3 regions of the Virgibacillus ainsalahensis genome follow, and region 2 is predicted to be linked to each of the others. Evidence: riboswitches for the same ligand, from Rfam matches in the RefSeq annotation. Region 2 holds a riboswitch; each other region holds the start of a gene.
The links. Region 2 has a riboswitch for cobalamin ahead of ACZ427_RS15690 (acyl-CoA thioesterase). Riboswitches for the same ligand answer to the same signal wherever they lie in the genome.

Region 1: another riboswitch for cobalamin. It lies ahead of ACZ427_RS18810 (ribonucleoside-diphosphate reductase subunit alpha); the one in region 2 lies ahead of ACZ427_RS15690 (acyl-CoA thioesterase).
Region 3: another riboswitch for cobalamin. It lies ahead of ACZ427_RS08370 (DUF4430 domain-containing protein); the one in region 2 lies ahead of ACZ427_RS15690 (acyl-CoA thioesterase).

Annotation. Positions count from the first base shown of each region.
Region 1 covers NZ_AP043943.1:3,791,083-3,795,053, reverse strand. The annotation lists gene ACZ427_RS18815 (flavodoxin) at 1-126, opposite strand, end outside; gene ACZ427_RS18810 (ribonucleoside-diphosphate reductase subunit alpha) at 123-2,345, opposite strand; cobalamin riboswitch at 2,602-2,798, opposite strand; gene ACZ427_RS18805 (LysR family transcriptional regulator) at 2,888-3,793, opposite strand; gene gdhA (NADP-specific glutamate dehydrogenase) at 3,945-3,971, shown strand, end outside.
Region 2 covers NZ_AP043943.1:3,179,856-3,183,826, forward strand. The annotation lists gene hisC (histidinol-phosphate transaminase) at 1-910, opposite strand, end outside; gene ACZ427_RS15680 (DUF3219 family protein) at 1,060-1,356, opposite strand; gene ACZ427_RS15685 (hypothetical protein) at 1,508-1,756, shown strand; gene ACZ427_RS15690 (acyl-CoA thioesterase) at 1,839-2,315, opposite strand; cobalamin riboswitch at 2,461-2,648, opposite strand; gene ACZ427_RS15695 (GNAT family N-acetyltransferase) at 2,743-3,258, opposite strand; gene ACZ427_RS15700 (YaiI/YqxD family protein) at 3,553-3,971, shown strand, end outside.
Region 3 covers NZ_AP043943.1:1,741,699-1,745,669, forward strand. The annotation lists gene ACZ427_RS08355 (hypothetical protein) at 1-332, opposite strand, end outside; gene sigX (RNA polymerase sigma factor SigX) at 329-862, opposite strand; gene ACZ427_RS08365 (ECF transporter S component) at 959-1,474, opposite strand; gene ACZ427_RS08370 (DUF4430 domain-containing protein) at 1,482-1,904, opposite strand; cobalamin riboswitch at 2,180-2,361, opposite strand; gene ACZ427_RS08375 (ATP-binding protein) at 2,413-3,971, opposite strand, start outside.

The sequences.
Region 1 (3,971 bases), 610 kb from region 2:
TGGCGCATCAATCCCGATTCGATGCATTTCGACTTCAGTCGCTTCCCTTTGAAGTCGTTCAGAAATGAGAAGAGCAACCTCCTCCGTATTTCCACTGTATGATAAATAAGCAATTAAAGCTCTCAACTTTCACACCACTCACATTCTTCGACATCATTGGATGTTGATCGAACATAATACGTTGTCTTCAATCCTTCCTTCCATGCCTGTAGATGCAAATCAAGCAATACCGATGCCCGGATGGTATTCGGTACATAGAAATTAAATGAAATACTCTGGTCCACATGCTTTTGTCTAGCTGCATTCTGTCTGACTGACCAGCGCTGATCGAGAATATAGGCAGAGCGGCGGTAAATATCATAGGTTTGATGCGTCATATCCGGTGCAGTGACAGGAATTTTAAAATCTTTTTTCTCCTCATGATAAAACGGTTTAAAAACCGGATCGATGCTTGCCGTTGATCCTGCAATCATTGAAGTTGAAGAGTTTGGAGCGACAGCCATAAGATAACCATTACGTATGCCGTATTCTTTTACATCTTCACGGAGTTCATCCCATTGCTCACCACTATAGCCTTTATTGCGAAAATATGCGCCGGTGCTCCAGTTGCTTCCTTCAAACGCCGGATAGCTTCCTTTTTCCCTGCTCAGTTCCATACTGTTTTTAATCGTCAAATACGCAATTTTTTCATACAATTCATCTGCACGAATGACCGCTTCCTCTGTTTCCCATTCTTTGTTTTCCTTTGCCAGCAAGTGATGCCAGCCAAATGTTCCAAGCCCAATCGCACGGTACTTCTGATTGGTGAGCTGCGCCTGTTTGATTGGAAGTGTATTCAAATCGATAACATTGTCCAGCATGCGGACCTGGATTTTTATCAAACGCTCCAGAACATTATCGGGTACAGCTTTCCCCAGATTAATCGAACTCAAATTACATACAACATAGTCCCCGGCCTTATATTTTTTTACAATTGTATTCTCATTTTCAACAAATTCCTCAATAAATTCCGTCGGTGATTGATTTTGCGTAATTTCGGTACACAAATTAGAACAATAGATCATCCCATGATGCGGATTGCTATTCTGTCGATTCACTTCATCCCGGTAAAACATGAACGGTGTGCCTGCTTCAAGCTGTGACTTCATGATTCGTTTCATGATGTCGATTGCTGGAACTTTTCGTTTCGACAAAATTTCTGTTTCGACACATTCCTCATATTTTCTCCGAAACGACCCATTTCCTTTTTCTTCGTCATAAAAATCCTCAAGGGAATACCCCATGGTCTGACGCACTTCATGAGGGTCGAACAAGTACCAGTCTTCACGTTTCTCCACCTTTTCCATGAAAAGATCCGGCAAACTTACACCGGTAAAAATATCATGTGCACGCATGCGATCATCACCATTATTTAATTTGAGGTCGAGAAAGGACTCAATATCTCTGTGCCAAATATCGAGATAAATCGCAATAGCCCCTTTTCTTGTTCCAAGCTGATCGACACTTACAGCTGTATTATTAAGTTGTTTAATCCATGGAACGACTCCGCTCGACATGCCTTTAAAACCTTTAATTGTACTTCCCCTGCTGCGGATTTTCCCCATATATACGCCGATTCCGCCACCATTCTTGGAAAGCTTGGCAATATCTGTGTTACTGTCATAAATTGCTTGCAGGCTGTCATCCACCGTATCAATGAAGCAGCTGGACAATTGGCCATGTGTTTTACCAGCATTGTTAAGTGTCGGGGTTGCCACTGTCATATACAAATTACTAAGCGCCCAGTAAGCCTCTGTTACAAACTTTGATCGATGCGACTGGTCCTCATCCTGCATCAGATACATGGATATAATCATCCAGCGTTCCTGCGGCAATTCGAACGTATTTTTCTCATGATCTGTTGCTAGATAACGTGTGGCGAGGCTGTAGATACCCAAATAATTAAACAGGGAATCATTTTGCGGTTGGATCTGCTCTGCAAAATGGTCGATTTCATCTTTTGTATATTTTGAAAGGATAGCGGATGAATATATCCCCTGCTCTGTCAATGTTTCGATAAGCTGATAAAAGTTTCCATATAGATTAGTAGATTCATCGTTACGATTCTCTGAAGCTTCCCGGTACAGTTGCTGTAAATAGATTCTTGCAGCCAGGTATGTCCAATCCGGCTCAGCCTCATCAATATTTTCCAATGCATTTTTAATTAGCATATCTACTGTTTTTGCTGAAAAATTGGCGGTATTTAACATTCTTAAAGATTTTTCTTTATAACTTTCTGTGTTGATGGATAAACCGATTGATGCTTTATCAATCATTTGACTAATGCTTTCTTCCAACGTTGTCATTTTTGTTAGCATAGTGGTACCTCCTCGTATGTATAAAACAGTTTTTCCCGGTTGAGTGCAGTTCTATTTTTTAGATTCCAAGGGCCAGCGTTTACTCCGTGAACACCGGCGTTCATCGTAAAAACTCCTGCGCTCCATGCTGCTAGTTCCGCGCTCCTTCGTCCAAGCTAAGAAAACCGTTCACCCCTGGGATGAACGGTTTTCAGACGACAAAAGTCAATATCTCCACCGCCTCACCTTCTCTCACCCCGGAGAAATGAAACTTCAAGTTATGGCAGGTCTCCTGACTTATGCTTCTCCCTACTAAAGTCCTTCCCGTATCATCATCGCTTTTCAGCTTGCGATACAGTGGATATCTTTTTCGTCCACACGTACAGTTGCGGGGGCAGTTCCAGCTTATAACTGGATTCCCTTTTCAGACATCAATATGTCACCTTAACTCATTACACAACATATGGTATTAAATTTTAATTAGTTATCAATATCTTGTATTAAACATTATCATATTAAATTATGGAAAGCAAACATTTAACCAACACAAATTAATGCTGGAATTTTTCCAGACGCATAAAGAATTCCTTCAAAAATTCATAAAACACTCTTTCTGTCGGCAATAATTGACGGTCTTTAGGAATAATAACACCTAACGTTCTGGTGACATCTGGTTCGGTGACCGGAATCTTAACAGTCGAACGCGGCAAATTATCAATTAAGGTAATTTCCGGAATCAGGGAAACCCCGAGCCCTGCTGAAACAAGACCTTTAATTGCGTCAATGTCCTCCCCTTCAAAGGAGACATTTGGGCTGAACCCCAGCTGCGTGCAGGCATTGATGATGAGATCCCTTAGCACATAATCCTGAGGGAACAATATAAATGAATCCTCGCGCAATTGATTCAAATTTAAGGAGGAAGCTTCTGCAAGAGAATGGTTCACCGGCAATAATGCGAAGATATTTTCTGTGAATAAAATAGATCCCTGCAGTTTTTTTTCATTCATGGGGACAGGCCCCAATAGCGCCATATTAATTTCCCCATTAATTACGGCTTCTTTTAATTTATGATAGGATCCTTGTTTTAATTTAAATTTAACATTTGGGTAGTGGTCCCGAAATGCTGAAATGGCAGTTGGGAGAATATATGCAGATAAACTGCTGGGAAAACCGACATGAATAGTTCCCCGCTCCGGATCTGTATATTCTTCAATCACCTGTGCTGCGTCATCAATAACATACATCGCTTGTTCCATATGTTCAAGAAAAACTCTGCCAATTGTTGTTAGACGCACAGTACGCCCTTCTCGTATAAAAAGATCAACACCAAGTTCCGCTTCCAAATTAAAAATCTGCCTACTCACTGCAGATTGCGCGATATGCATGGCATGGGCAGCCTCTGTCACATGTTCCCGTTTCGCAACTTCAATAAAATATTTGATCTGTTTTAGTTCCAATATACTCCCCCCTTCCTTTTATTATCTCATAATGGCATCAGTTTTATCTATTATTTATATTGTTTCGATTAATTTTTTAATGTAAAGTATATCATATGTTGTATTTACGGACACATTAAAATAAAATAATTTAGGAGGTTCTAGATCCATTATGATAAGTATTACAAAAGAAACAGGT
Region 2 (3,971 bases):
CCGTGTAACTTAAACCAAGCTCTGAAAATGCCTGGTAAAGCTTTTCACGACCGGCAATATTCGCCTCCTTGGATTTTTCAACATGTTCATCGTCCGTAATAGCTGCCTTAGCCGCAACTTGAGCTAATGTATTCACATTAAATGGTTCTTTCACTTTCAGGATACTTTGAACGATATGTTCCGGTGCTGCGCCAAAGCCAACTCGCACACCTGCAAGCCCGTAAATTTTTGAAAAGGTCTGCAACACAACTACCGGATATCCTGCTTTTACATACTCAATGCCGTCTGTATAATCTTCCGCTGACGCATAATGACTGTATGCTCCATCGAACACGATTAATATATGCTTCGGCACAGCTTCAAGCAACCGTTCAAAATCGCTTTTTGACAAATATGTACCTGTCGGGTTATTTGGTGAGCAAATATAAATGAACTTTGTATGCTCCGTGACAGCAGAGAGAATATTATCCACATTAAACTGGAAACTCTCCCCCAGCTGAACAGGTACTACCTTTGCCCCCATTAAGTGTGCCCCAAAGTCATACTCACTAAAAGATGGGAAGGGTACAACGATTTCATCCTCTTCCTCGAGGAAAGCCTCCGACATTAAAGTAATTAATTCGTCTGCTCCATTTGTAACAATCAACTGTCCTGTTGACAAATTTAATTTTGCAGCGATTACGCTTTTCAAAGCACTTGTATCAGCATCCGGATAACGGTTAAGTTCTGCTAAATTATCGGTTATTGCTTGAACTCCTTTCGGGGAAGGACCTATGGGATTTTCATTTGATGCAAGCTTAACTACTTTATCCAGCTTCAAGTCTTCCTGTACTTCCCAAATTGGTTTACCCGGAGAGTATGGTTGTATTTTTTCCAATGCCAGACGCGGTTTAATTTGATTTGAAGTCATATTCATAACATCCCTTCTGTTCGTATTTAGCTGTTTGAAAATATGAAGTAGTGCCAGTTCTTAAACAGGGACCCTGGTTACACTAAACAGCAGATAATATTCCAGCTGATAAAATATCATTCCTAATAATCTACGCTTTACATTATAACCTATCCTGCCTTCTGAATTAACTCCAAATTGAAAATTCCAACATTGTTTTCCTCATATAAATTTGTAATTGAGGTAGAATAATTTTGAATGGTGGCAGAAAAATCCAGGTTTTCATCAGGAACCTTCACTGTAAAATCATTTTCATAGAGTAAAGCTGTAACAGCATGATAGTCACTGCTTGTCACTTCAAATTCAAAGCTGATCATAAGAAGCTGCCTACCATCTTTCACAACCGTTTGCTGATTAAAGTTTTTCGTATTAATTGTCCTATTATTAAGCATTACCTTCTGATTCATTACCTTCACCTCTCTATAGTGAATTTCATTTATATAATAAGATACTAGCAGTTTCAGACGTGTAACCCCAATATTTTGTTTAGGATAATGCTGCTTATATCATAAATGAAATAATGGTATCGAAACAGGGATTGACTATGAAGTTGCAACAATGCCTGCAGCAGGAATTCCGCGTACTCGAATCATTAAACAGACAGATGGACTCTTGAAAGCGCTTGTTGATTCGAAAACAAAAGAAATTTTAGGCTGTACCTTATTCTGTGCAGAGTCCAGTGAGATCATTAATACAGTCAGGTTGGCAATGGAAGCAAAGTTACCTTATACCTTTCTGCGGGATAGTATATTCACCCACCCATCCATGAGCGAATCATTGAATAATTTGTTTACGAAGATTGGCTGAGGAAAATGGTCAAGACCTCACGTTAAAAAGGGACTTGACCAATATTTCTATACTTATCAAACTGCTTTAGCTATACATGATATCAAGTTTTCTTCTTGCTATAAATAATGCGTTTCATTCGATGCTCCTTTCTGGATGGGGCTGTTGAATATAAAAGTTTTTCTTCCTCACTCTCCGGGGACACCTTAGGGACCGGAACCGGTACTCCTTTTTCATTCACCGCTACCATTGTAAGAAAAGATTCGGTAGTTAATTTCTGCTCATCTTTTATCAAATCATGCGCAGTTACTTTAACATATACTTCCATAGAACTTGTCCCCGTATATGTAACATAAGCTTCCAATGTTAATGAATCACCGACTTTCGCTGAAGACAGAAAATCCACAGAATCAATCGATGCCGTAACAACAGCACTATTTGCATGTTTCATTGCTGTTAACGCAGCGATTTCATCAATATATGCCAGTATTTTTCCGCCAAATATAGTATCCAAATGATTGGTGTCAGGTGGAAGTACCAATCGGGTTTGAACCGTTTTAGTATCCTTTATCGCTATCATGTTCACAAACAGTCTCCTCCTTAAAAAAACAAAAAACACCTCCTGAGCCGAAGATGTTAATAACTATTTTTTACAGATTCATACACTACAGCAAATTCATTTACCATATGTACGTAACGTAACACCCTCCTATCTCCCGTAGGATTAAATGCTCTTCCTTATGGCAGGTCTCCTGACTAAGATTCAACAACTCCTTACTCGCCTTCCCAATTTAAATAAACAGTGGCTACCCGAAGAAGTCTCCTCATTACAGTGGCGGGACCGTGTTGGATTTTAACCAACTTCCCTTTTCAACTTTGCCTAAGCAACGTCACCATAAAGCAAAAGTTATTCAGTTTTGTTTAGTATAACATATTTTTCCTCAAGCCCTTGAAAACCTGCGTTTATGCACATTAAAAATTAATTTGAACGAGTAAATAAAATTCACTTAATCAACACCAACGACACTACTCCTTCGCTCCAGCATAACAACATCACGCCATACCCCATTTAATCTACCAAGACGCCTCCGAACTCCCACTTCTCTAAAACCAGCATTTCTATGTAATTTTATACTTGTCACATTCTCCGGAAAAATCCCGGATTGCAGTGTCCAAAATCCGTTTGCTTCACTTGCTGTAATTAACTCGCTCAATAACCTTGTCCCTATTCCTTTACCAGCGCTTTTTGGGCTAAGATAGATGCTTAATTCTGCTACACCATAAAAAGCAGCTTTACCGTTCATTGGGAGCAATGCTGCCCAACCGATGACATTTCCCTCTTCCTTCACGACCAGTCTGCAAGTAGGTGCGTATTTTTCATTCCATTCCTCCCATGTGGGAGATTCTGTATCAAATGTGGCATTGCCTGTGTTGATACCTTCTAAATAAATTTCTCGAACCTGGTTCCAATCGGCTTTTGACATCTTCTCAATTACTATATTTTCCTTCATCCAATCACTCATCTTCCCCTAAATAATTAAAAGAAACACAATCAATTTCTTCATCATAACCGATAATGTTTTATTTGATAATAATTTTTACATAAATTATTACCAGTAAAGAAGTAATCCATCACAGCTTTCACTTCTTTGATATAAGTAAAAAAATCGAATACAATGAAATGAACGATTAAAATTTGGCTTTCACCAAGATTTTATTGCTAAAACAACCCAAACTTATGTAGTAAGAAGTTTTTATATATGCCAAAATAAGATGAGATAAAACTTGTGCTTATGGCGAATGTTGGAGGAAAATGTATGAAGATTTATGTGGATGCAGACGCATCTCCAGTTAAAAATATCGTTGTTTCAATCGGACAACAAGCAGATATCAGTGTTGTGCTCGTAAAAAGCTTCGCCCATTTCTCTCATGATAAGGAACCGAACGGAGTAGAAACGATTTACGTCGATACAGGGGCAGAAGCTGCCGATTACAAGATTATGCAACTTGCCAAAAAGGGCGACATAATTATCACACAAGATTATGGCCTGGCATCGCTGGGACTGGCAAAAGGCTGTACTGTTCTGCATCACAAAGGTTTTGCCTACACCAACCAAAATATTGAAGCACTTTTGCAATCCCGCTACGCCAGCGCCATGGCGAGAAAAAGCGGAAAACGGACAAAAGGCCCCAAGGCTTTTACACAAGCGGAAAAAAACAAATTTGAAGAACTTCT
Region 3 (3,971 bases), 1.4 Mb from region 2:
GATTCCTGTCCAAATGAATCAGTTGTAGATTCTTGTTGATTTTCAGTGACCTCATTTTGATCGGAAACATCGAGTGCATAGTCTGCGGATTGTTCGTCATTATTTTGAAACATTGATGAATTCAATAATGACGGTACAATAAATACAATGATTACAAAAGTCATTATTATTCCTAAAGCAGGTATAAACCTTTTATTTTTATTCACTTTTACGTCTTTATCCTGATGTGAGGAGATCCGCTGGAATAAGTCGTCTTTATCTGTTTCGTCAATTATCACAGGAAATTGCTTGAGCTTATCTGCAATCTTTTGCTTTTCCTGTTCTTCCATCATGCTTCTCCCCCTTTCTCCTGATCTTCTGATATGAATTTCTTTAATGCATTTAACCCTCTATGTTGCGTGGTTTTCACCTTACTCACACTAAAGTTTAATATTTCAGCAGTTTCCTTGATTGAAAAGGATTGTATATAACGCAATATCAGTACACTTTTTTGATCGTTGGTGCATTGATCCAAATATTTATAAATCCTCTTCATTTCATCACTTTGTATCGCAATTTCTTCTGGCAATGGAGTATCATCCTGAATCAACTCCCCTTTTTCACCCCAGTCGAAGAATTCCAGTATTCGCTTCTTTTTTCTATTTTTGGAACGGAAATAATCATAGGTAACATGTCTTGCAATCGAAAATAACCATGTTTTCTCACTACTTTCTCCCTTAAATGTTTCAAATGATTTTAAAACTTTTATGTATACTTCCTGAACAAGGTCTTCTGTTAATTGCTTATCTTTTACCATATAAAAAATGAACTGAAACAAGTCCTTATGGTAATTATCATATATTCGATCGAAAACGGCCCTCATATAGTACCTCCGTTCATTCAATTAGTCGTTTGGCATCATTATAATGTTACAATGTAATATTACTATAATGGAAAAAAAGAAAAACACCAACTCGTATCAGTTGATGTTTTGCAGATCAAAACGTTTATCGGAGTATTTTTTTAAAAAATATGAAATAGCTGGATAAAGCAGCACGATGAAAATTGCGTTTCCTATTGCATGTGAGGTATCAAATGGCAGTCCTGCTAAATAGTATGGCAGGAATTTCCCGGTAACCTGGTAAGTTGTCAAGGAAACTATAAATCCATATAAATACCCACTAAATATTCCATATATTACAATAACCAATAATGGAATTCGTTTCCAAGTCTTTCCAATGCATCCACTTATCAATCCGATGATAGCCCACGAAATAACTTGCCAAATTGTCCAAATGCCCATACCTAATAATATATTGGATAAAAATGTTGTTAATAATGCCAACATTACTGCAGCTAATGGTCCTAGAAACAAACCACTGATGATGATAATCGCTGTAACCGGCTGAACATTTGGCAGAAATCCTAAAGCAAATCTGCCGACGACAGCCAATGCTGCAAGAAGTGCCAGCAGGGTTATTTTATATGTATTCAATATTACATCATTCCCATGCCTGCAAATCAAATGTAACTTCATCATCAGGTGATAACTCGAGCTCTTCCGCTCCTACCATAGCCGTCTCCCCATTCACAAAAAACATCCATGATTTTTCCTCGCCCTCTTCTGGGGCTATTCCATCTATAGAGGTAATAAATCCTCCATCATGTTCGATATCAAAGTTTTCTTCCATTACATCCATTAGAATGGCATCTTCTTCTATTGCTACTTCTTCTTCCGTTATTACTTCATCACCATCGTCCTTTGAGAGTGTAATGGTAACCGATTCTTCACTTTCCTGTGTTTCCGCTGGCTGTTCCTGACTAGCTTCAGTTGATTCTTCCTGTTGAGAATCATTCGCGCCACATCCTGCGAGGACTCCAATAACCAGCATGAGGATTCCCAGACGCAACATCCATTTGTTCATTTTATTCCATCTCCTTCGTTAATAGTTTGTAATTAAGGATACGTTTGCGATTAAAAATCTTCATTATTTTAGAAAAACTTGGTTTATCATCAAGACCTGATCACCAAACCCTAAGAAATTATATTCTTTACTCCATATAAATCATTTTTTTCTAAAATAAAAAAAGAAAAGCTAACTCGTCATCGAGTTAGCTTCCTGCAGACAATCGAAACATAAAAAGGTCGGTTTATGCATTTATGTATCCGGTTGTCTCAATCGCTCATACCCTCGAAGCATTGAAACAGAAGAATTTGGCAGGTCTACTGACTTATGATTCTTACCTACTCTAAGCCCTTCCCATATGACTATTCATACAGTGGTTTCGCTTATTTCGTTAATCATTTACAGTTGCGAGGACAGTTCCGGATTTTCACCGGATTCCCTTTTAAGCAATTACACCAACATTCCCTAGATGTATTCAATTCAATTACTATTTAAATCATATCATATATTGATCGTTTAGAACATATTAATTATTTTGAGGTAGTTTGAAAGTGAATGTAGTCCCTTCATTTTCTTTACTTTTAACTGTCAGCGTTCCGTGGTGTGCATCTATTATATTTTTTGCGATTGCTAGTCCCAAACCAGTTCCTTTTTTAGATTTATTTCTGGTTCTGGCCTTATCTGCTTTGTAAAAGCGTTCAAATACGAACGGTAAATCCGCTTCAGCAATTCCACTACCACTATCTTCAATATCAACATGGAATTCATGCTTACCAGATTCGATATGAACTTTAACAAAACCGTGTTCATCGGTATGACGGATAGCGTTATCAATTAAGTTTGTGAAAACCTGTTCAATTCGGTCAGGATCTATGGACACTTTTGGTTCAATTAAATTCTTGGTGAGTATTAATTCAATATGATTGTCTTCTGCCACACCCTTAAATTTTTTTAAAATACGATCTACATAAATATCTGCTTCAACTACTTCTACATTTAACTGGATATGCCCTGCTTCCATCCGGGCAAGATCGAGCAGTTCATTCACAAGCCTGCCCATGCGTAAGGATTCTTCATGAATAATTCCTGCGAGTTCATTTTTATCTTCTTTGCTTTCAGCTACATCATCTACAATCGCTTCACTATAGCCCTGCAACATAGAAATCGGTGTCCGTAATTCATGTGATACATTTGCAATGAAATCCTTACGCAATATATCTGACCGTCTTTCATCTGTCATATCCCGGATAACAGCAACTGCGCCCCGGACGTAAGATTGGTCATATAATGGAGTCATCAGCATTACCCAGTTTCTCCCCTGCAATTGAAATTCATTTAAAGATTCTGACTCGCCATCAATGACTTTCTGTAGAATTTCATGTAATTCACTGGGAAGCTTTTTATTATCCATATCATTATCTATATTATTTTCAAAAAACCAATCGTCGATAAATTTTTCCGCAGGTGGATTGGTTACAATCATATCCCCATTGCGATTCAAGGTAATCACACCATCAGCCATGGACCGCACAATACTGGACAGCTGTTCTTTTTCCTGCCTTAGTGCATTAATATGAAATTTGAGTTGCCTGCCCATACGATTGAACGCGATTGCCAGCTCACCAATTTCATCATGGGTTAATATTGGAACTTTCGTATTAAATTCTCCTTTTGTTAAGTCGAATGCAGCTTCACGCATTTTAATCAATGGTGAAGTAATACGAGTAGATAGAAAAACTGCAAAAATAGTCGTTAAAACAATGGCAATTCCAGCTGTAAGCAATATGATCCTTGTCGTTTCAGCTTTTGTTTGTGCGATTACATCTAATGATTGATATACAAAGACTCCACCATCATTTGTTGAAACTGGTGCACCTACCAACATTGCCTCTGTATCACTATTAGGTAATATCATATGGTTCACGATTTCTTCATTTTCTGTAAACATCTGTCTTAATTCCTCTTCATTTTCTAACCATGTTTCCTCAAATTCAGTTAAATTTTGATTCGCAGTATCAGAAACCCAAATATCACCATCGTCAAATACGATAGCGACACGACTATCCAAATCAATAATACGTTCTG